DNA from 3 places in the Amycolatopsis sp. NPDC057786 genome. Region 1 is predicted to be linked to each of the others. Evidence: predicted binding sites of a transcription regulator. Region 1 holds the regulator's gene; each other region holds the start of a gene.
What was found. The regulator HspR, encoded in region 1, represses chaperone genes until heat shock. The targets are predictions, from matches to a motif close to ANNTTGAGTNNNNNNNACTCAANNT.

Region 1 (7,425 bases):
GCGAGATCGCGGCGCACAACAAGAAGCTCGGCATGTTCGAGCTGACCGGTCTCCCGCCCGCCCCGCGTGGCGTGCCGCAGATCGAGGTCACCTTCGACATCGACGCCAACGGCATCGTGCACGTCCTCGCGAAGGACCTCGGCACGAACAAGGAGCAGTCGATGACGATCACCGGTGGCTCCGCGCTGCCGAAGGATGACATCGAGCGCATGGTCAAGGACGCCGAGGCCCACGCCGAGGAGGACAAGCAGCGCCGCGAGGAGGCGGAGACCCGCAACCAGGCGGAGACGCTGGTCTACCAGACCGAGAAGTTCGTCAAGGACAACGAGGACAAGCTGCCCGACGAGCTCAAGGGCAAGGTCAAGACCGCGATCGACGAGGCCAACGAGGCGCTCAAGGGCACCGACTCGGCGAAGATCCGCGAGTCCATCGAGAAGCTGAACACCGCTTCGCAGGAGCTGGGCACCGCGCTCTACGCGAACGCCACCCCTGGCGCCGAAGGTGCCGCCGGTGAGGGCGCCGCCGGTGCGGCCGGCGCGGGTGCCGGTTCGCAGGCCAAGGCGGACGACGTCGTCGACGCCGAGATCGTCGAAGAGGACGAGAAGGACAAGAAGTGACCGGACGCTACGACGAAACCGAGGGCCGGGGCCCGGACGAACCGGTGGTCGTGCGGGACCGTAGGCGGATCGACCCGCTGACCGGTGAGGTCCGATCGGCCGCCCCGGCGACCGAGCCCAAGGACGGCCCGAAGCACGCCGCTCCGGCCGAGGACACCGTGGCCCCGGCGGAGTCCGCCGCGCAGACCGAGCCGGAGCCCGCGGCCCACGCGGGCCCCGGCCTCGGGGAGTCCATTGTGGACGACTCGGTGTCGGTGGCCACCGGACTGGAGAAGGAGCTGGCGGAACGCACCGCCGACCTCCAGCGGCTCCAGGCCGAGTACGCCAACTACCGCAAGCGCGTGGATCGCGACCGCGAGCAGGTCGTCGTCGGCGCGAAGGCGTCGGTCGTCAACGACCTGCTCCCGCTGCTCGACGACCTCGAGCGCGCGGAGCAGCACGGCGATCTGACCGGTGCCTTCAAGGCGGTCGGCGAGAAGCTGGTCGGGAGCCTGCAGCGGTCGGGCCTCGAGTCGTTCGGCGCCGAGGGCGAGCCCTTCGACCCGAGCGTCCACGAGGCCGTGCAGCACAGCACGTCGCCGGACGTCAGCGAGCCGACGGTCACCATGGTCATGCGCCGTGGTTACCGCTTCGGCGAGCGCGTGCTGCGCCCGGCGATGGTCGGCGTCACCGACCACGAGCCCGGCGCCGCTCCGGCGGCGCAGGACGCGCCGGTGGACCCGCCCGTGGGTGGCGAACTGCCGCTCAAGGGCGAACTTTTCGATGAGAACGACCGCTGATCGGCGATACGGCGTGAAAGGAGGAGACGTTCGGTGAGTGCACGGGAATGGATCGGTAAGGACTTCTACCGTGAGCTGGGCGTCTCCTCCGACGCCACCGCGGACGAGATCAAGAAGGCCTATCGCAAGCTGGCCAAGGAGAACCACCCCGACGCCAACGCGGGCAACGCGGAGGCCGAGAAGAAGTTCAAGGCGGTCTCCGAGGCGTACGGCGTTCTTTCCGACACGTCCAAGCGCAAGGAGTACGACGAGGCTCGCCGCCTCTTCGGCTCCGGCGGTCCCGGCGGCTTCGGCTTCCCGGGGGCCGGCGGTGGCGGCGGCGGTTTCGACGTCGGCGACATCTTCGGCCAGGCGGGTCAGCAGCAGGGCGGTTTCGGCGGCCTCGGCGACATCCTCGGCGGTCTCTTCGGCCGCCGCGGCGGCGCGGCCGGTGCCACGGCGAACCGGCCGCAGCGCGGCTCGGACGTGGAGACCGACGTCCGGATCGACTTCGCCGAGGCGGTCAAGGGCGCGACCCTGCCGCTGCGGCTGTCGAGCCCGGCGACCTGTTCCACCTGCGGCGGCAACGGCGCGAAACCGGGGACCTCCCCGCGGACGTGTGCGACCTGCCAGGGCAGCGGGCTGGTCAGCCGGAGCCAGGGCGCGTTCGCGTTCTCGGAGCCGTGCCGTGACTGCCGCGGCCGCGGCACGATCATCGACGACCCCTGCCCGGAATGCGCCGGCGAGGGCATCAGTACCCGCACCCGCACGCTGACCGTGCGGATCCCGCCGGGCGTCGCCGACGACCAGCGGATCCGGCTGGCGGGCCAGGGCGAACCGGGCCGTGGCGGCGCGCAGCCGGGCGACCTGTACGTCCGCGTGCACGTCGCTCCGCACGCCGTGTTCGGGCGCAAGGACCTCGACCTGACGATCACCGTGCCGGTGTCCTTCACGGAACTGGCCCTCGGCGGCACGATCACCGTGCCGACGCTCGAGGGCAAGGTCTCGCTGAAGGTGCCGCAAGGCACGGCGAGCGGTCGCGTCCTTCGGGTGCGCGGCAAGGGAATCGCGAAACGCGACGGCTCGCAGGGCGATCTGCTGGTCACCCTGCAGGCGGCCATCCCGGCCAAACTGGACGACAAGGCCCGTGAAGCGCTGGAGGCCTACGCGGAGGCCATGGCCGATCACGATCCGCGACCGGAGATCACCGAACTTCTCGAAGGCAGGTGAGCACGATGTTCGGCGGGCTGCCGCACGGTGCGGACGAGGACACCCCGGTGTTCGTCATTTCGGTGGCGGCGCAGCTTTCCGGCCTGCACGCGCAGACCCTGCGGTCCTACGACCGCCAGGGTCTCGTGTCGCCGGGCCGGACGTCCGGCGGTGGACGGCGTTACTCGATGCGGGACATCGCGTTGCTGCGCGAAGTGCAGCGACTGTCCCAAGAGGACGGTGTCAACCTCGCGGGCATCAAGCGGATCATCGAGCTGGAGAACCAGGTCGACGCGCTCCGCGCGCGGATCGCCGAACTGACCGAAGAGCTCACCGCGGCGTACGTCGCCGCCGAACAGACGGCCGCGGCCGTGCACGCCTCCTACCGCAAGGATCTCGTCCCGCTGCGGCAGCAGACGGCGCTCGTGGTCTGGAAGCCCAAAAAACGCACGTAGTCTCGCGTGCTCGAACACGTCATTCACGTGCTTGAGCACGGAACTCGCGTGATTGAGGCCGTAACTCACGAGTTACGGCCTCAATCACGCTTGTGACGCCTTCAAACACGCGAGTTACGGCTTCGAGCACACGCATTCAGCGGACTGAATGCGTTATTGGCCGGGCACCAGGGTCCGGATCTGCTGGACCTCGCCGGTGCGCGAGTCCATGATCCGCTGGGCCAGCGCCTTCGCCTCCGGGTTCTTGCCGTCCTTCAGCTCGGTCCTCGCCAGCGCGACCCCGTTGTGCTGGTGCGCGACGAAGATGTCGGCGAAGTCGAGGCTGAACTCCGCACCATCCTTTTTGGACAGTGCTTCGAGCAGTCCCTTGTCGGTCAGCCCGTCGCCACCGTGATGGTGGTGCGCGTGCGGATCCGCCGAGCCCGTCTCGGGTTTGCCCCAGGACCTCAGCCAGTTCCGCATGTCGGAGGTCTCGGTCTGCTGCGTCGCCTCGATGGCGGCCGCGAGATTCGTCAGCTCCTGCTTCTGCCCCTGCTTGGCCTTCACCAGTTTGACGATCTCCACGCCCTGGTCGTTGTGGGCGATCATCATCTGCAGGAACATCACGTCGGCGTCGTTGTACACCGCGGACGCGCCCGCCGACTGGGGAACCGGGGAGATCGGGGCGCCGGCGTTCGGGGGTGAGCCGTCGCCGGACCCGCAGCCCGCGAGGGCCACGAGACCGGCGACGAGAACGAGGGCCAGCTTCACTGGCGCGTCCACAGGGCGGGGGTGTTCGGCGGTTCCCAGCCTTGGATCGCCGTATGCGCCATCTGGCACCGGTACGTGACGCCGCCGTAGGTCACCGTGTTGCCGACCGAGTAGGACGTCCCGGCCGCCCAGGTGCCGCCGGTGGGCGGGTTGGTGGTGCTGGTCGGCGGGTTCGACGTCGTGGGCGGGTTGCTCGTGGTCGGCGGGTTGCTGGTCGTGGGCGGGTTGCCGCCGCCGATCTGCAGGTCGATGCAGCTGTAGAACGCCATCGGCGTATCCGCGATGTTCCAGATGGCGAGCACCTTCTGACGGCCGCTGAAGCCGTTCAGGCTCACCGTGTGCGACGTCGGGTCCTTCGGCGCGGAGTTGTTCCCGCTGATGTCGGCGATCTTGGTGCCGCCGATGTAGTACTCGTAGTTCGTGGTCCGGTGGTAGGCGGTGAACTTCCAGTTGAAGGTCACGCTGTTGCCGACGGACGCTGCGGGCCACGGCTTCGATTCGTCGTTGAGCTCGGCGAAACCGGGAACGCCGCCGTTGCAGCTGCGGAGCCCCTTGGGGCCTTCGACACTCTGCGGTTCGTAGACGATGGCACCGCAGCCGGACACCTTGCCTTGGGCGCAGTTCGCCTGGCGGCTGGGCGGGGACAGCACGTAGCCATGGGCGCTGGCCACCTGCGGGACGGCGACGATGGCGATCGGGGCGAGGATCGCACCGGCGGCGGCTGCCACGAGCTTGCGTTTGACGGTCATGCCGGCTCCTGGGGATGGAACGACGGTGTTCCCGCGAGGGGGAGCAATGTGGTCTAGACCATAAATCCGCCGGTGATCCCGGTCAATGATTCACTGACCTACTGCTGCGTCGAGCCCAGGTGGAACAGCCGATCGGCCTAATACGAAGGACGCATCGGCTCAGTCCAGCGTGAACGGGTCGTACTTGATCCGCGCCAGGTCAGTGCCCGCCGCGAGCAGTTTCGCGATCGTCGCCCGGATCATCGACGGCGACCCGGCGACGTACACGTCGCGCTCCTTCCAGTCGCCGCGCTGGGTGACGGCCGTGGCCAGCGTGCCGCGGTCGCCGCCGGCGATGGTGCCTTCCTCGGTCACCGGGGTCACCGTCAGCCAAGGGCAGGTGACGGTCAGCCCGCGGAGCTCGTCGAGGGCGTAGAGGTCTTCGGGGCGGCGGCCGCCGAAGAACAGGTGCACCGGCGGGTTGTTCTTCCAGCGCGACAGGTCGTCGAGCAGGGCGAGGAGCGGCGCGACGCCGGTACCGCCACCGATCATCAGCAGCGGACGGCTTTCCGTGTGGTGCACCGAAAGCGCGCCGAGTGACGGGCCGAGCCGCCAGACGTCGCCGGGCCGCGTGTGGTGGACGATCGCGCGCGAGACCCAGCCGCCGCGCACGGCGTGCACGTGGAACTCCATCGTCCCGTCGTCGCGCGGCGCGGTGGCAGGCGAGAAGTACCGCCACATCCGCGGCCGCTGCGGGACTTCGACGCTGACGTAGCCGCCCGCCCGGTACGGGAGCGGCTGATCGGTGCGCACCTTGATCACGGCGACGTCGCGGGTGGCGAGCCGGTGTTCGACGACGGTCGCCTTCCACCACGCCGGCCCGATCTCCTTGCCCGCGGCCTCACGCATGTTCTTCGAAATGACGCCGTACGCGGTGACCCAGGCGTCTTCCAGTTCCGGTGTCCAGTCCTCCTTCAGGAACCTTTTCAACGCGGCGATCAGCGCGACGCCGACGGCGTCGTAATGGCGGCCGAGGACGTCGAACTTCCGATGGTCCCTGCCAAGCTGCCCGAGGAACGTGGCCAGTTCGTCGGGCCGGTCCACCATCTGGACGACGTAGACGAGCGCGCGCAGCAAACGATTTCGCTGCGTGGCCATGTTGATCGGGAACAACGCCCTGGCGTCCGGCGAAACGGAGAAGAGCACACCGTAGAAGTACTGTGACAGCTCTTCGGCCTTCGTTTCGACGGCGGCGAAACTCTTCCTGATGAGCTTGGCCATCTCGACGGTCTTGTCCGCCGACGGTGTTTCGATCAAGGGCGGAACGGGAACCGGTGAAGATCTCGACGGACTCGGTGGATGCTTGTACTTCACTGTTTCGGCAGTCATGGGTGAACGATTTTCTCCAGTTGGATCGGGCATATTCTCCAGACCCGATGTCATCGTGCTCGTGTTCCCCCCGAAGGTTCCCGACTGTATGCCCGAACGTCGTGAAAGGATCCATGAATGGTTGTTTCCCGCTCGAACGGAGCAAACGATATACGCGCCGTCAGCACCGTCTGGCACTAAGTAAAGGAAAGCGTGATCCGCCGATCGGGTGGGTTTTTCTCCGTGATTACCAGATCACGTAACGCGGCTGACCACCATTGTGGAATCGAATTGCTAGTCGATGGTGAAGGGGTCGTACGCGATCTGGTCCAGCGCGCTGCCCGCGACCAGCATCCGGGACACCGTCGCACGGATCATCGCGGGCGAACCGGCGACGAGGATCCGGTGGCCCGGCCAGGATCCTTGCTGTGTAACGGCTTCCGCGAGCGTGCCCTGCACGCAGCCGGGGGCCTCTTCACCGCGCTCGACCACCGGCGTCACGGTGAGCCACGGGTTCGTGGCCGCGAGGGCGCGCAACTCGTCGAGGTCGTAAAGGTCCTCACGCGACGGTCCGCCGTAGAACAGCTGGACCTTCGGGTTCTCGCCCCACTGCGCGAGGTCGTCCAGGATGGCGCGCAGCGGCGCGATACCGGTACCACCGGCGATCATCAGGACGCCGCGGCCGTCGCTCCGGTCGACGGACAGCCTGCCGAGCGGCGGTCCCAGCCGCCAGACGTCGCCGGGCTGCGTGTGGCTGACGATGGCGCGCGACACCCAGCCGCCGTCGACGGCGCGCACGTGGAACTCGATGCCGCCGTCCTCGCGCGGCGCGTTCGCCGGCGACAGGTAGCGCCAGAGTCGTGGCCGCTGCGGTACTTCGACGCTCATGTACTGACCGGGCTGGTACGGCACCGGGAATTCGGGCTGGACGCGGACCAGGGCGAGATCCCAGGTCAGCCGCCGGTGTTCGAGCACGGTGGCCGACCACGACGCCGGGTTGACGTCGGCCGCGGCCGCCTCCTGCATCGCGCGGGCGACGATGGTGAACGCCTCCGCCCAGGCCCGCTCAACCTCCGGTGTCCAGTCCGGGCCGAGGTGGTTCTTCAGCGAGGCGAGCAGCGCGGTGCCGACGGCCTCGTAATGCCGCGGGATGACGCCGAACTTGCGGTGGTCGCGGCCGAGCTGGGTCAGGAACGGCACGAGGTCGTCGGGCCGGTCGACCATCTGCACGATGTGGACCAGCGCGCGGACCAGCCTCCCGCGCTGGACCTCCATGTTGATCGGGAAGAAGTCACGGGTCGCCGGCGCGAGGGTGAACAGCATCCCGTAGAAGAACTGGGAGATCTCCGGGATGAAGGGTTCCGACTTCGCCCAGGTGTCCCGGATGAGCCGCACCATCGCGGTGACCGCGGGCGGGGCTTCGCGCGGCGCCGAGGACCGCGGGAGCGGGCTGACCGCGTCGGCCGTCACGGGCTGGGAGTCGCTGATCGGGTAGCGCATGCCGGAAGACGGTTCCCCAGGTTCACGAACGCGGGTCCAC
Region 2 (7,425 bases), on a different contig from region 1:
CCCCGTCGCAGGCCGCGATCGCGTAGTCGAGCAGGGCCGCGTCGAGATGACCGGCCCGCCACGCGCCCTGGAATTCGCCGGTTTCGTTGTGCGCCTCCGGAAAGCGGGCGAGCACGGCGGCGGATTCGGTCGGCAGCGGTCCCGCGCCATGCCGGGTGAGGTACGTCCGCGTGACACCGAGGACGGTGTGCGGGCGCTCGCCCAGCAGGGCGCGGGCGTTGTGCGGTGTGGTGGTGGACCAGGTCGTATGCGGATGGAATCCGTGGTGCTGGTCGAGGAGAGCCCCCTGCGCTCCCTCGAACACCAGCCGCCCGGAATCCGCCAGCCGCCCCGTTTCGTCCCCGTCGGTGATCCGCACGGCGTCCGCGAAGTCGCGGTACAGCGCCACCAGTTCGTCCACGCCGTGCGGTGGCGTGGCGAGCGGGGCGTAGAACCGCGCGAGCGCGTCCAGCTTGCGCCGCAAGACCGACGGCCGGGCACAGTCGGCGACCGTGGGCGCTTCCCCCGGCGTCCCGATCACCTCCTGGCTTTCCACCACCTCGCCCGGCACGGCGCCGGGCAAGAGCGAGTACCAGACGGTCTCGCCGATGCCCTTCCCGCACGAGCCGTGCCGGTTCGCGCCCCGTGCCTCCTCCCTCGCCCGGTTGGCGTGGATGTGGAACGGCGTCGTGAGCAGAGCCCGGCCGTCCACGCTCAGCAGCGAGAGCGGATTCCGGACGCCCGCCCCTTCGAGCCGGCGCGCTTCCGCGGCCAGCGCGAACGGCTCGACCAGCACGAACCGCGACAGATGGGTGGGCACGCCGGCGAACGTGCCCGCCCCGAACTGGCTGAACGTGTGGTGCCGCCCGTCCACGACGACGTTGTGCGCGGCCTGCGCGCCCCCGTTGAAGCGGACCACGGCGGTGGTGGGCCGGGCGGCGCAGAGCGCGTCGACCACCGCGCCCTTGCCTTCGTCGCCGAAGCCGAGCCCGACCACCACCACGTGTCCGTCCAGGAGACTCATCGCAACACCACGTCGCTCGGCCCGTCGGCCTCGGGCACCGCCGACGTGACGACCGCTTTGGCGCCCAGCTTCGCCAGCGCCTTGCCGACCGCCTTGCTTTCGGCGACCGAGCCGACGTCCGCGAGATCGGCGAGCGCCCGGTCGACGTCGACGACCCGCTCTTCCAGTCCGATGGTGGCCGCGATCAGTTCGCACACCGCGCCGGGATCGTCGAGCTTCAGGAAGTTCTGGCCGAGCAGATCGCTCCAGTGCTCGCCGATCTGCGGGTCGTTGTAGTACGAAGACTGGTTCGGCAGCACGAAGAAGACGTGCCACTTGCGGGCCAGCTCCCGGTACACCGAGGCCGGGTCGATGTCCTCCCGCACGTCATCCCCGATCACGCGGCGGATGTGGCGCGCCTCCAGCGCGGGCTTGTTCAGCTCGTCACCGATGATGAACAGATAGCCCTTGCGGCCGCGGTTCTGCCACGCGTCGGTCACGACGTGCCGGGCCATGAAGTAGGCGGCCAGTTCGTAGGACTCGCTCTTCTGCCCGCCGCCTCCGCCTTCGAGGAAGATCGTGCGCAGCTGCTCGTCCATCCGGTTGTCCGATTCGAACTGCCCGACCTGCAAGGGCACCCGGTCGCTGTCGGCGTCGCCGATCGCGCCGAACATGACCTGCGGGTCGGCCAGGTAGCCCCGGCGCTTCAGCAGGCCGTGCAGTTTGCCGAGTTTGCCCTGCATGACCCGCGGCACGCGGCGCATCGAGCCGGTGACGTCGAACAGCACCGCGATCGGCGTCGAATCGGCGTGGTCGGCCGAATCCCGGCATTCCCGGATGACGTTCAGCGGGTCGAGCGCCGGCGCCACCTTCCAGTCTTTCGCGGGCTTGGAGCGCAGATCGGCGGTGTAGCCGAAGTCGTCCTCGCCCTTGGCCCGCCGGAAAGTCTTCGCGGCGGCGTAGGCGTTGTCGTCCCAGTGTCCGTGTCCCATGGTCAGGCTCCTGTCTCGGGGATGGTGAAGGGTCGGAAGGTGCGAGGTCCGTACAAGTCGTCGAGCAGCGCGTCGTACTCGTCGAGCAGATCGGCGGCGTCGGGTCGTTGTGCCGGGGCCTCCTGTGTGCACCAGTTCGCGAACTCGCGTTGGCGGGTTTCGTCGGGTGCCAGGAGTTCCAGCATCATGCGGTGGAGCATGTGGACGTCGGTGGCCCCGGTCACCGGTAGTCCTTTGTGGACTTCCGGCGGGTATTGGACGGACTTGTCCGCCGCAAGCGGGAGCACACCGTCCTCGACGGCGAAGGACCAGCCGACGACGACGATGCCGTGCTGTCCCGGATGGACGAGCACGTTGTCCGCGGTGAGGTGGCCGTGGACGACACCCGCCCGGTGCGCGCCCGCCACGGCACGCAGGAGGCGGCGGTGCATCCACGCGTAGTCGCGGCCGTCGAGCCCGCCGGGGAAGGCTTTCCCGATATCGGCGAGGGTGACGAAACCGTCGACGAGCGGATCGAGGACGCTGAACGCTCGGTCGCCCCTGGCCACCGGACCCGAGGTGTCCAGCAGTCGCGGGTAATAGGGGCGCAGCCAGCGGTGCCGTTCGGTGAAACCGTCGAGCGTGCGCAGCGCCGCCCACTCGGCGTGGATCAGCGGGTTGAGCGCCGGGTCGCGGACGAGTTTCACCAGATACGGCCCGGTGGTCCGGTACGTCGTCGCGACGCTGCCCACCGCGTGCGGTGCGGTGAGGGTGTACGCCGACGTCGCCGTGGTGACCGTCTGGCGTCGGGAGCGTTTCCAGTCGTCGTGAAGGCGGTTGAGGGTGGCGGCGGCCCGGTGGACGCGCTCGTCGCCGGGGTTGCGGTCGGGGTGGAGCACGGCCGCCAGTTCGCGGTAGCGATGGCGGGCGAACAGAGCGGCCGCGTCGACCGTGTTCTCGATCATCGTCACGGCGTCTTCCCTGGTGAGCATAGTTTGAGTCTAGACGACTCTTACCTAGGGATGCAAGGGGGTGGGTACAAATCCCGTGCCGCGCGGTGGCTTCGGTCCATAAGCTGGCCGAGCCGGACAGGGGGTGTTGGTGGTCTTCCGCGAAGCGGATCGGAAAGACGGGCAGCGAACGAGCGCGATGATCATCGCGCTCGTGATCGGGATCGTCTGGGGGTCCGTCGCGGCCTTCGCCGGACGATGGATCGTCGAAGGGCTGGCCGGCACTTACGACGTGCGCGCGGTGATCTCGGAGCGGAACTCCACGATCAGTGAAGGACAGCACGGCCCGCGTACCAGCTACGACGTCCTGGCGATCACCGAAGACGGCCGCACGATCGAAGTGCCGACACGAGACACGTTCGGCCTCGCCGATCCGGTGGTCGCCCGGCTTTCGTCGGTGACGGACCGGGTTTTGTCCGTGCGCGGGGCCACCGACGTCGTGGAAGCCCACCATCCGTGGGAGAAGATCGCGGCGATGTCCCTCGGCTCGGCCATCCTGGTGCTCGCGGCCATCGTGCTGGTCAAAGTGGCGAGAAGGGGGATCGCGCGGAAGGCGCCGCCATTCCTCGCCGGGCTGGCCTTCGCCGCGTTCGTCGTGCTGACGCCGGTCGGGTTCGGCGAGACGGCCTACGGTGAGGCGGCCGACCCGGTCCCGAATTTCTGGGAACTCCGTCGCGACTTATGGGGGCCGCCGCCGGTGTTCGCCCGTGGACAGACCGCCGTCACCGGAGAGGCGGCCGTGCGTGTGCTCGACAGCAGACCCGCACCGCCGGAGGGAGCCGAGGCGTGGTTGAGCGGATTCCACGTCCTCACCTTGAGGATCGAGGCTTCTCGCTTCGGCGACACGGCGTTGGAGCTGTCGGCCGACGAACACGGTGAGCCGGAACGCGTCAAGGACTGCGCGGGCGCTCCCGGTGCTTTCGACGGCACCACGGGTCTCGTCTGCTTCGTGGTCCCGCCCGGATACCGGCCCCAGTACCTCCTCGTCGGCAAACTCGAGCGGGAAGTCCTGCTGAAGCTCCAGTGATCGACGAAAGGACTCCAGTGTCGGAAAGAGCGCGGAAATCGGGAGTTCTTTCCTCGGTGCTCTCGGCCTTCATCCCCTTTCTGCTGATCTTCGGTATCGTCTGGGCCTTCCTCGGTTCCGACATCGGTGAATTGAGCACCGGCGCGGACGTCACGGTCACCGAGGTCTCGGGATGCACTTCGGAAGGTTCCGCGGTGAACGGCCAAACCCCTTACTGCTCCGGGAAATGGCGCTTCGCCGACGGCCGTACCGGAGGCGGCCGGATCCTGGGTGAGGAGATCTCGCCGGGTGACACGGTTTTCGTCGGTGACGGATTCGCCTATCGGTCGAGATCGCCCTTGATCTGGAAGATCTCGGCGGGCGGCGCGCTGGGTCTCTTTCTCGTCGGCATCGTGATAGTGGGTGTCGTCCTGTACCGGCTGGACGTGGGCAAGCGGCGCCGCGAGGGTCATCGAGAGTAAGGCAAAGGCGGCGTGTTTCGCAGGAGCGACCGGTGGTGGGGTGATGGTTCCCTTCACTGCGTCTGATGCGGTGAAAGGAGCCTTCGGCCCAGGTCATGCGCGGGTCGTGAGTGACTACTGGCTTCTCTGATCGCGGGACCGCGGTCCGTGAAGGCCTCCTTGAGGGACTCTGGGTCCCTCAAGGAGGCCTTCACTACCTTCAGGGTCGCTGCTCTCGTCCCAGGTACACCAGTAGGCACAGCGGCCGCGCGTGAAGGACCCTTCCCTTGGCTGAGCCGACGAAACTCGACCTTCATGTACTTCAGGCGGGCACGGCCGCCGAGGCACGGCGGGTTCTCGGGACAGAAATTCGAGGCCCGCACCTTGTACGGCGCCGACCGACGCTCAGGAGCGGGTCGCTTCGATCTGCCGCTCGTCTTCGGTCGAGCAACTCGTCACCGGATCGTTCGGCCCGCTCCCGCAGGTCCAAGCCCCGACCACCACGGGGCCGGGCCCCTGCGGTGACGCCGCCTCGGCCGGCGTCAGCTTGGCGAAGTACTCCGTAAGCACCTGCGTCGCTTCGGCGCACTCGGCCTTCCCGCGCACGACGACCTTGTTCTTCGCGCCCTGGAACCCGGTGATCTCACCACAGGGCGTGCCGGCCAGGACCTGGTCGGCCGTGGGGGAGGGCGGCGCGGCCGCGGGAGCGGGATCGGCGCCGCAACCGCTCAGCAGGACGACGGCGAACGCGGCGGGGAGCACGGCGAGGCTCTTCATGGGCCCTTCTTCTCGAGGATGGTTCATTCGACGGGGACGACGGCGGCGAACACGTTCTGTTCGCCCTTGCTGCAACTGGTGCCGCCTTGCGCGGCGGGAGCGCCGGAGACGCACAGCCAGCCGTCCACGGTCTCGCTGACCGGTTCGTCCGAGCCCGCGGACTGCCGTCCGGCGATCCTCTGGTGGAACGAGCCGACGATCCCGGTCGCGTCCGCGCACGAGACCCCGGGGCCGTTGAGTACCTGGAGGGTCAGCCCGCTGGCCGCGGTGACCGTGCCGCACGAACCCTGAACCGGTTCAGCGGATTTCGGCGGTGAAGCGGAAACCGGGGCGGTGGACGGGCTCGGCGCGGTCTGCGACGGGATCGGCGGCACCGACACGCTGGACACCGCTGTGGGGACCGAGGGCGGCGAGACCGACATCGAGGTGACAGGCGGTGGCGGATCTTCGCCCGAACAGGCGGCGAGCGTTCCGGTGACGGCGCAGGCCGCGAACAGGCGCCGCCACGTTCCCGTGGTGGTCGAGACGGGCAAGGCGATCCTTTCGTCGGCCGGTCGTGGCCGGCCCATTCTGACCCGGCCGGGCCCGATGCCGTGGTATTGAGCCACGTTCGATTCGCGGGAGGCTATCGCGCCCGCGGCGCCGCGGTACGCGAGGACCGCTCATTGACTGTCCATTGTGGACGATTAACATGCCGTTCACAGCGCGACAACATCCTGCTGTCGTCGCGAACCGATCGGACGAATCCACGCCGGATCCGTTAACGCGCGGACCCGTTCTGCCGAAAACACAGGTAGCGCTCCGGCGTGTCCCAGTCCCCGTCACGAAACCGTGAGAGTGATGAAGACCGACGAACAGACCGACCCCGCGTCACCCCAGGCCACCGCACCGGCGAGCGCGGAGCTGCCACCGACGGCACCGTGCACCGTCGTCTGGTGTGGTGGCCGCCCGTACGTCCTCGAGATCTCCGCCGGCCACAACCGCTGGATGGGCACCGACCATCGAGGCAGGCCCGTGGCGCTGACCAGCGCGGACCTGCAACGCCGCGGCTGGACCCACACCCGGGCCAGCTGACGGGGGAGGACCTGCCGCCGCTGGATAGGCTGAGCGGGTGAGTACGCCCCCCGAACCGAGCGTGACCAGCGAAGAGCCTTCACTGCTGCGGCAGGCCCTGAACGTTCCCAACATGCTTTCGATCCTCCGGCTCGCCGGAGTGCCGGTCTTCCTGTGGCTGCTCCTCGGCCCGAAGGAGGACGGCTGGGCGCTCGCGCTGCTCGTGTTCAGCGCGCTCACCGACTGGCTCGACGGCAAACTCGCCCGCTGGCTCAACCAGATGTCCCGGCTCGGCCAGCTGCTCGACCCCGCCGCCGACCGGCTCTACATCCTCGCGACCCTCATCGCCTTCCTGATCCGCGACATCATCCCCTGGTGGCTGGTGGTCCCGCTGGTCGTCCGCGAAGCCGTCCTCGGTGTCTGCGTGCTGCTGCTGCGGCACCGCGGGTTCGCCCCTCCGGAGGTCACCTACATCGGCAAGGGCGCCACCTTCGTGCTGATGTACGCCTTCCCCTTCCTGCTGCTCACCCAGGGCGGTTCCGACATCGCCGCGATCGCCAGGCCGATCGGGTACGCCTTCACGGCGTGGGGTGCGGTCCTGTACGTCTATTCGGGCGTCCTGTACATCGTCCAGACCGCACGGGCGCTACGACCGGCCGAACCCGCCGAGTTGCGGGAGGCGCCGGGCGCGTGACCCGGCGGGATGCGAAACTGCGCGCGTCGGTTTCGAGCGAGGGCATGAGAAAGGGGAGCGGCGTTGTCCACTCCAGAAGAACTGCGGTACACCGAGGAACACGAGTGGGTCTCCGTGCGCGATGGAGGGCTCGTGCGCGTGGGCATCACGGAGTACGCCCAGGACCAGCTCGGTGACGTGGTGTTCGTCGAACTGCCCGAGGTCGGCAAGCAGGTCGGTTCGGGCGACGCGTTCGGCGAGGTCGAGTCGACCAAGAGCGTTTCGGAACTGTTCGCCCCGCTCGACGGCGAGGTGGTCGCGGTCAACGACGCGGTGACCGAGTCACCCGAGCTGATCAACAGCGACCCCTACGGCGAGGGCTGGCTGATCGAGCTCCGGCTCGACGACGCGAGCTCGGTGGAATCCCTGCTGGAGGCCGAGGCGTACCAGGCCCTGATCAAGGAATAGCCGCAGGCCGCGGCCCTTCGGGAA
Region 3 (7,425 bases), on a different contig from region 1:
GACGGCGGCCGTGGCCGGGCCGTTCGGCTGGCATTCGTAGACGAACCCGAGGTCGATCTCCTCACAGGAAAGCCAGGTGTTCCAAGGGGTCTTGCCGCCCGCGCAGTTCTGGCGCGTGTTCGCCAGGATGCGGTGGGCGCCGGTGATGTTCCCGCTCGCGTCGAATTTGACCGCGCTCGCCCCGCCGCCCGGGGTGATCTCCGAGTTCGACACGTAGATCCAGCCGCTGCCGTCGGCGAACACCGCACCGCCGTCCGGGGCGCTGTGCCAGGTGTAGCCGGTGTTCGCGACCTTCTGGCCGGACCTCGCGATGACGCGGCTGGTGAATCCCGCCGGCAGCTGGATCCCGTTCGCGTCGGCCGCCTGGAGCGCGCCGTACGAGCTGGGGCCGTTCTGAGCCGGCGCGGCGAGGGCCGCCCCCGAGAGCCGGTTTCCGAACGCCGTGACACCGGCGCCGACCACGGCCGCGCGCAGGAAATTCCGTCGCTTCACTCATGCCTCCGAGACATCCGCTGATGTGGTGGTGCGGGAAGGAGCGGGTCGGAGAGTACGGGCGGAACGGGACTTCCAGGTGAATTCGCGGCATATTCACCGCGAGAAGAGAACTTTCGTAGGGAATCCTCGCTCAGCACAATTTCCCGGGCTTTGCGGAGCCCTGGCGCGTCGGCCCCGCCGCGCCGTTCCGCGACGGCCAAAGCGAGCAGTATCCGATCGATCGGCGCGCATCCGCCATTGCGGTGGTGGCGACGTCCGATCAGGTGACGCCAGTCGGCGAGATACTCGTCGATTCCCGGCTCTCCGGGCACTGCCCGGAGCAGGGCGCGCAACAGTACCCTCATCTGGTTTTCGTTGCCGGGCAAGGTATTCCTGGCCAGCGTGTCGGCCAAGGTGCTGCGGGACCAGCCGGTCGCGGCGGCCAGCGCGCGGATACTGAGGCCGCTTCGGTCGCGAAGTTCACGCAGTCGCGCCATGAACTCCGCTTCGGTGTTCATCGATGTGCCCCGGCGGGCACGGGGTGACGGAGAACGGCGCCGAACAGGGCGATGGCGATGCCCGCGGCGAGCGAGGCACTGGTGCCGGCGAAGGTCAGTGCCGCGGTGAAACCGGTGAGAATGCTCAGACAGACGATCTGACCGGCCGAAACGCACCTGCGCCTCGGCCGCAACGGGGAAAGAATTCCTTGACTCATGACCTTGCCCTCTCAAGGATCACGCACCCCGGCTGGGTGACACGCAATACACGTTATCAAAACGTGATAGGGAGTTTAAGGTGAGGCAATGTCCGGGTTCGTCCGGATCTCGGAATGCCGAAAGCCCCGGATCCTGGGCAGGATCCGGGGCTCGGCCTCGCGCTGTTACGCCGCTTGGGCGACCGGAGCCGTCGCCGGGGCCAGCGCGATGTCCAGGACGTCACGGACATTCGCTACGGCGTGGACGTCCAGCTGCGCCAGCACTTCGGCCGGGACATCGTCCAGATCGGGTTCGTTGCGCTGCGGGATGATCACCGTCTTCATCCCCGCCCGGTGCGCGGCCAGCAGCTTCTGCTTCACCCCGCCGATCGGCAGCACACGCCCGGTCAGCGAGACCTCACCGGTCATCGCGACGTCCGACTTCACGACCCGGCCCGACAGCAGGGACGCCAGTGCGGTCGTCATCGTGATGCCGGCGCTCGGACCGTCCTTGGGCACCGCGCCCGCGGGGACGTGCACGTGGATGCCGCGATCCTTCAAGTCGCCGACCGGCAGTTCCAGCTCGGCGCCGCGCGAGCGCAGGTACGACAACGCGATCTGCACCGACTCCTTCATCACGTCACCCAGCTGACCGGTCAGCGAGAGCCCGGTCGAGCCCGACTCCGGATCCGCCAGCGACGCCTCGATGTAGAGGACGTCACCGCCGGCGCCGGTCACGGCCAGTCCGGTCGCCACACCGGGGGTCGACGTGCGCTGCGTCGACGCGGGCAGCGAGGACTCCGGCAGGTGCCGCGGGCGGCCGAGGTAGGTCTCGAGCCCGTCGGCGTCGATCGTCAGCGGCAGCTCGACCTCATCGAGGGCGACCTTGGTCGCCACCTTCCGGAGCACCTTCGCGATGGTCCGGTTCGCGTTGCGCACCCCGGCTTCCCGCGTGTACTCGGCGGCGATGCGGCTGAACGCGCCGTCGGTCAGCGTGACGTCGTCCTTGCCGAGGCCGGCCCGCTCCAGCTCGCGGGGGAGCAGGTGGTCGCGGGCGATGGTGACCTTCTCGTGCTCGGTGTAACCGTCGAGGGTGACCAGCTCCATCCGGTCCAGCAGGGGGCCGGGGATGGTCTCGAGCGCGTTCGCCGTCGCCAGGAACACGACGTCGGACAGGTCGAGCTCGACCTCGAGGTAGTGGTCGCGGAAGGTGTGGTTCTGCTCCGGGTCCAGTACCTCCAGCAGCGCGGCCGTCGGGTCGCCGCGGTAGTCGGCGCCGACCTTGTCGATCTCGTCGAGTAGCACGACCGGGTTCATCGAGCCCGCTTCCTTGATGGCGCGGACGATCCGGCCGGGCAGCGCGCCGACGTAGGTGCGGCGGTGACCGCGGATCTCGGCCTCGTCGCGGATACCACCGAGCGCCACCCGGACGAACTTGCGGCCCATCGCCTTCGCCACGGATTCACCGAGCGACGTCTTGCCCACCCCGGGAGGGCCGGCGAGCGCCAGCACCGCGCCCGAACGCCGCCCGCCGACCGGGCCGAGCCCGGACTCCGCGCGACGCTTGCGCACGGCCAGGTACTCGATGATGCGTTCCTTCACGTCGTCGAGACCGGCGTGGTCGGCGTCGAGGATGTCACGCGCGGCGGCGATGTCGTGGACGTCGGTGGTGCGCTCGTTCCACGGCAGTTCGAGGACGGTGTCCAGCCACGTGCGGATCCAGCCGCCCTCGGGAGACTGGTCGGAGGTCCGCTCCAGTTTGTCCACTTCGGACAGTGCGGCCTTCTTGACCGCGTCCGGCAGTTCGGCGGCCTCGACGCGGGCGCGGTAGTCGTCGTCGTTGGCCGTGCCGTCGAGTTCGCCCAGCTCCTTGCGGATCGCCTCGAGCTGGCGGCGCAGCAGGAACTCCTTCTGCTGCTTCTCCATGCCCTCCTGGACGTCCTTGCGGATGGTGTCGGTGACCTCGAGTTCGGCCAGCTGCTCGCGGCTCCATTCGAGGGCCTTCTCCAGCCGCGTGGAGACGTCGAGCGTGGTCAGCAGTTCGAGCTTCTGCTCGGTCTTGAGGTAGGACGAGTTGCCCGCCAGGTCGGCGAGCGCGGACGGATCCTCCACCTCCTGGACGGCGTCGATCATCTGCCAGCCACCGCGCTGCTGCAGGATCGCGAGGACCACGCTCTTGTACTCGGACGCGAGCTTCGCGGAGTTGTCGTCCGTGGTCTCGGTGGCGGCCTCGGCGTGCACCCAGCGGGCGGCGCCGGGACCGTCGGCGATGCGGCCGACGACGGCGCGGCGAGTGCCGCGCAGCAACACCGCGGTCTTGCCGCCGGGCACGCGCCCGATGCGTTCGACGGTCGCGATGGTGCCGAGTTCGGCGTACTCGCCGTGGACGCGGGGGACGATCAGCACTTCGGCCTTCGTGGCGGCGCTGGACCGGATCCCCGGGAAGGAAGCCTGGGCAGGCGTGTTGGCCTGGGCGGACTCCACCGCGGCGCGCGTCTCCGTGTCGGCGAGGTCGAGCGGGACGATCATGCCCGGCAGCACGACGTCGTCATCGAGCGGGAGGACGGGCAGGAGGCGGTTGTCGGTCATCTGTGCACTCCTCGGTTAGTTGAGTCTGTCTAGCTCAACTCTCCGATCGACCCGTTTGTTTCCTTTCCGCGTTCGCCGTCAGCGATCACCCTCCCCTCCGACCTCTAGCGCCCAAAGCGTCGCGTTTAGCAGGCTAAACGCGACGCGTTGCGGCGAAAGGTCGGATGTCAGGGGTGGACGGCGACCCCGCACCAGGCGAACGGCCGGGCACCTTCCTCGTCCCGTCGCAGCTCCCGCACCGGCCGCCACTCGGGCAGATGGACGACGCCGGGCTCCAGCAACGGCCAGTCCCCGAAGAGCGGCTCGATCTCTTCGCGGTCCCGCATCCACACCGGGTTGCTCGTCTTCCGGTACTGCTCGACCATCCAGTGGAGCCCGTCGGCCTCCTTGCCCGTCTGGCCGCCGAAGCTCATATGCGACAGCCCCAGCCAGCTGCCCGGCGCCAGCGCGTTCCGGTAGGTCGCGACCAGCGCGGGCGGATCGTCGTGCGGCCCGGCGAAATGCAGCACGGCCATCATCATCAGGCACACCGGCTGGTCGAAATCGATCAGCCGCAACGTCTCCGGATGGCGCAGGACGTCCTTCGGCCGCCGCATGTCGGCCTGGATGATCCCGGCCCAGTCGGTCGCCTCGTGCCGTTCGAGGATCAGCTCCGCGTGCGCCACCGCAACCGGCTCGTAGTCGACGTACACGACCTTCGCCGTATCGCCGGGCTCCAGTTCCTCCTGGACGATCTCGTGCACGTTCCCGGCGGTCGGGACACCGGAGCCCAGATCGATGAACTGCCGGATCCCGGCGTTCAGCGCCGCGCGCACGACCCGGTTCATGAACTCGCGGTTGTGCCGCGCGCCCGGTTTGACCCACCGCCACTGTTTTTCCAGCGCGCGGGCGAACTCGCGGTCGACCGCCCAGTTGTGGGTCCCACCGAGGAACCAGTCGTAGATCCTCGCCGCGGACGGCTTTTCGGTGTCGACCCCGGTCGGCGCCACCGGGGCCGCGTCATCGTCCCTCTTCACGGAATGAGCCTATCGGGATCAGGGCACCGCCGGTCGGCGTTGCCAGTACGTCCAGAGCGGCCGGTAGCCCTGCGCGTACCAGAACGGCGTCGAACGCGGGTTGGCCAGCGCGTGGTGCAGCAGCACCGCTTCGGCGCCGCATTCGTCGAAGACCTGGTGCGCGTGCGCGGCGAGCGCCGTCCCCACCCCGCTCGAGCGAGCCGGTTCGGCCACCGCGAGCGACGACAGGTAGCCGACCTTCTCGGCCGCGACCCGGCCACCGATCCACCCTGTCTCGCCGGGGAACTGCACCCGGACCATGCCCAGCGGGCGGCCGTACAGTTCGGCGATCCACAACGTCGGATTTTCGCGTCCGACGTGTTTCGACAGCTCCGCCGTGATCGTTTCCTCCGCGCCCTCGCGCAAAGTGACAGAACCGAACTGCGCGTCGTAACGCTGCAATTCCAGTTCGAGTCCGACGGCGGTTTCGAGATCATCCGCTTCGGCGGGCCGGATGTGCACTCCGGGCGTGGCGGGCGGACCCGTCACGGCGAGCCGGTCGGCCGGGCGGACCGCGATCACCAGCACCGGCGCGAAGCCGCGGCGCAGCAATTCGGCCGAACCGGGGGAGTCCCGGCTGGGTCGCACCACCGTCGCCGCGGTCTCGACATCCCCAGGTGGGGCCACGGTCTTCAGATGTTCATCCCATCGGGTGAGTAATGCGTCAAGGGCCGCTTCCGGGCGAGGCCCGGTGAGCCGTGCTTCGAGGCGATGCTCGACGAGCGCCCGCCACGGAGAGTCAACAGAATCGGGACTCGCCTCGGTCCGTACCGACAATCCGGCGGCGGCTGAGTCGCCTGCCGTCGCGGAGAGTGACACGGAGCTCTCGACAGGCTCCAGTGCAGGCATTTCGGGAAGCAGGGAGTCCACGGTGGCGAGCCGCTCGGCGTGCCCGGCGGCGATGGCGTGGCTATTCATAGGGCTATTCAAGCCCCTACTCGCGGGTCCGCCGGGAACTTCACGAGATTGGCCGGGGCGTGGCGCCAGGTGACTTCCGGTAGTCGGAAGGAACGCGAATAACGCTCCCATTTCACCCCTTGGTCCACGCAGGTCAGCGCGACGCGCCCATTGTTAACCCTGGGGTGATCTCATACTGTCTCGAATGGGACTCGGGTACGCCCTCCGGGGTACTGTATTGCCCTCGTCCCGAGGTCGCGGTAGGACAAGACCGGTTGGGCAGCCGGGAAGGAAGGTCGGATGCCGGACACGAACGGCAGGCCCGGGAGCGCCGCACAGGCGCCGGCGGGCAAGGGAGGCGCCGTTACGGAGGCTCGTACCGACGAGCGACGATTCCGCGTCTACACCTTCGCGGTACTCACCATGGGCATCGCCGCCGCGGCCGCGGTCAGCCTCTGGCTGGACTTCGAGGCCTCGGACGACCTGTTGTGGATCGGGCCGATCCTCGCGCTCGCGTTCCTTCTCGCCGAACAGCTCGGCATCAACGTCGACGTCCGCAGCGGTATCTCGTGGACGATCTCGTTCACCGAGATCCCGCTGGTCATCGGCTTCTTCGTCGCTCCGTTCGAAGTCGTGCTCGCCGCCCATCTCGCGGCGGGCATCGGGACATTGCTGGCCCGCAAGGTCGCGGGCCGCGTGCTCTACAACGCCGGCGCCTTCCTGCTGGAGATCACGGGCGCGTTCGCCGTGGCGGGGCTGGTGAAACAGGCCTCCGGCGCCCACGACATGACCTGGATCGCCGCGCTGGCGGGCACTTTGACCGCGCCGCTGGTCAGCACGCTGCTCGCGCTCGCCGCGGTCCGCGTGCTGCGCCGCCGCATGCGGGTCAGCACCGCGATCCGGCTGACCGGCCGCATCCTCGTCGTCGGTTTCGTCAACGCTTCGGTCGGTCTTTCCGGATATTTGGTCATTTCCGGGACGCCGAAGGCCTGGCCGCTCGTGCTGGCCGTCTTCCTCGGGCTCACCGCGTTGTACTGGGCGTACTCCGACCTGCTCCGTGAGCAGCGCGACATGGAAGCGCTGTCCGACGTCAGCCTGATGGTCGCGCGATCCGGTCAACAGGCCGCCGCGCGGCCGGCCGGGCGAGCCGACGAACTCGTCGGCGGGGTCGACGTCCGTGAATGGGCGACCATCGCCGAACGCATCAAGGACCAGCTCGCCGCCGGCCGGGTCGTGCTCAGGCTGCGGCTGGAACCGAAGGACACCATGCGGATGGTCGTCGCGGGCGACGAACTGCCGCCCGTCGACCCGGCCGCCGACGACCCGCTGCTGCGCCTGCCCGGCGCGCACGTCCGGCATTTCCGGATCACCGAAGCCAATCCCGACGTCCGCTCCGCGTTGCTCGACCGCGGCGCGCAGGAGGCGCTGGTCGTCCCGTTGCGCAGCGCGAACCAGCTCCTCGGCGTCGTCGAAGCGCACGACAGGCTGTCCCGCTGGCGTGGGTTCGGCAAGTACGACGTCCAGCTGCTCGGCACGATGGCCAGCCACCTCGCGACGTCGCTGGACAACCGGCGCCTGCTCGCGACCCTGCGCCACGACGCCTACCACGATCCGCTGACCGGCCTGCTCAACCGGCCGGGCTTCCGCCAGGTCGCCAAGGAACCGTTGCGGGAACAGGTCGACGCGGTCGTCCTTCGGATCGACCTCGACGTCTTC

Region 2: a site for HspR is predicted at 2,946-2,970, ahead of ACFVM3_RS38045 (adenylate cyclase). Genes of this name have one in related genera too.
Region 3: a site for HspR is predicted at 3,774-3,798, ahead of lon (endopeptidase La). Genes of this name have one in related genera too.

Annotation. Positions count from the first base shown of each region.
Region 1 covers NZ_JBHVKW010000003.1:17,813-25,237, reverse strand. The annotation lists gene dnaK (molecular chaperone DnaK) at 1-617, shown strand, start outside; gene grpE (nucleotide exchange factor GrpE) at 614-1,396, shown strand; gene dnaJ (molecular chaperone DnaJ) at 1,430-2,605, shown strand; gene ACFVM3_RS03020 (heat shock protein transcriptional repressor HspR) at 2,611-3,039, shown strand; gene ACFVM3_RS03015 (DUF305 domain-containing protein) at 3,193-3,789, opposite strand; gene ACFVM3_RS03010 (lytic polysaccharide monooxygenase) at 3,786-4,538, opposite strand; gene ACFVM3_RS03005 (globin domain-containing protein) at 4,698-5,798, opposite strand; gene ACFVM3_RS03000 (globin domain-containing protein) at 6,180-7,385, opposite strand.
Region 2 covers NZ_JBHVKW010000130.1:2,406-9,830, reverse strand. The annotation lists gene ACFVM3_RS38055 (adenylosuccinate synthetase) at 1-1,003, opposite strand, end outside; gene ACFVM3_RS38050 (hypothetical protein) at 1,000-1,974, opposite strand; gene ACFVM3_RS38045 (adenylate cyclase) at 1,977-2,945, opposite strand; gene ACFVM3_RS38040 (hypothetical protein) at 3,103-3,990, shown strand; gene ACFVM3_RS38035 (hypothetical protein) at 4,047-4,451, shown strand; gene ACFVM3_RS38030 (hypothetical protein) at 4,836-5,207, opposite strand; gene ACFVM3_RS38025 (hypothetical protein) at 5,231-5,740, opposite strand; gene ACFVM3_RS38020 (hypothetical protein) at 6,048-6,281, shown strand; gene ACFVM3_RS38015 (CDP-alcohol phosphatidyltransferase family protein) at 6,319-6,954, shown strand; gene gcvH (glycine cleavage system protein GcvH) at 7,018-7,401, shown strand.
Region 3 covers NZ_JBHVKW010000001.1:77,558-84,982, reverse strand. The annotation lists gene ACFVM3_RS00480 (alkaline phosphatase PhoX) at 1-492, opposite strand, end outside; gene ACFVM3_RS00475 (helix-turn-helix domain-containing protein) at 489-992, opposite strand; gene ACFVM3_RS00470 (hypothetical protein) at 989-1,189, opposite strand; gene lon (endopeptidase La) at 1,355-3,757, opposite strand; gene ACFVM3_RS00460 (SAM-dependent methyltransferase) at 3,925-4,773, opposite strand; gene ACFVM3_RS00455 (GNAT family N-acetyltransferase) at 4,792-5,730, opposite strand; gene ACFVM3_RS00450 (putative bifunctional diguanylate cyclase/phosphodiesterase) at 6,010-7,425, shown strand, end outside.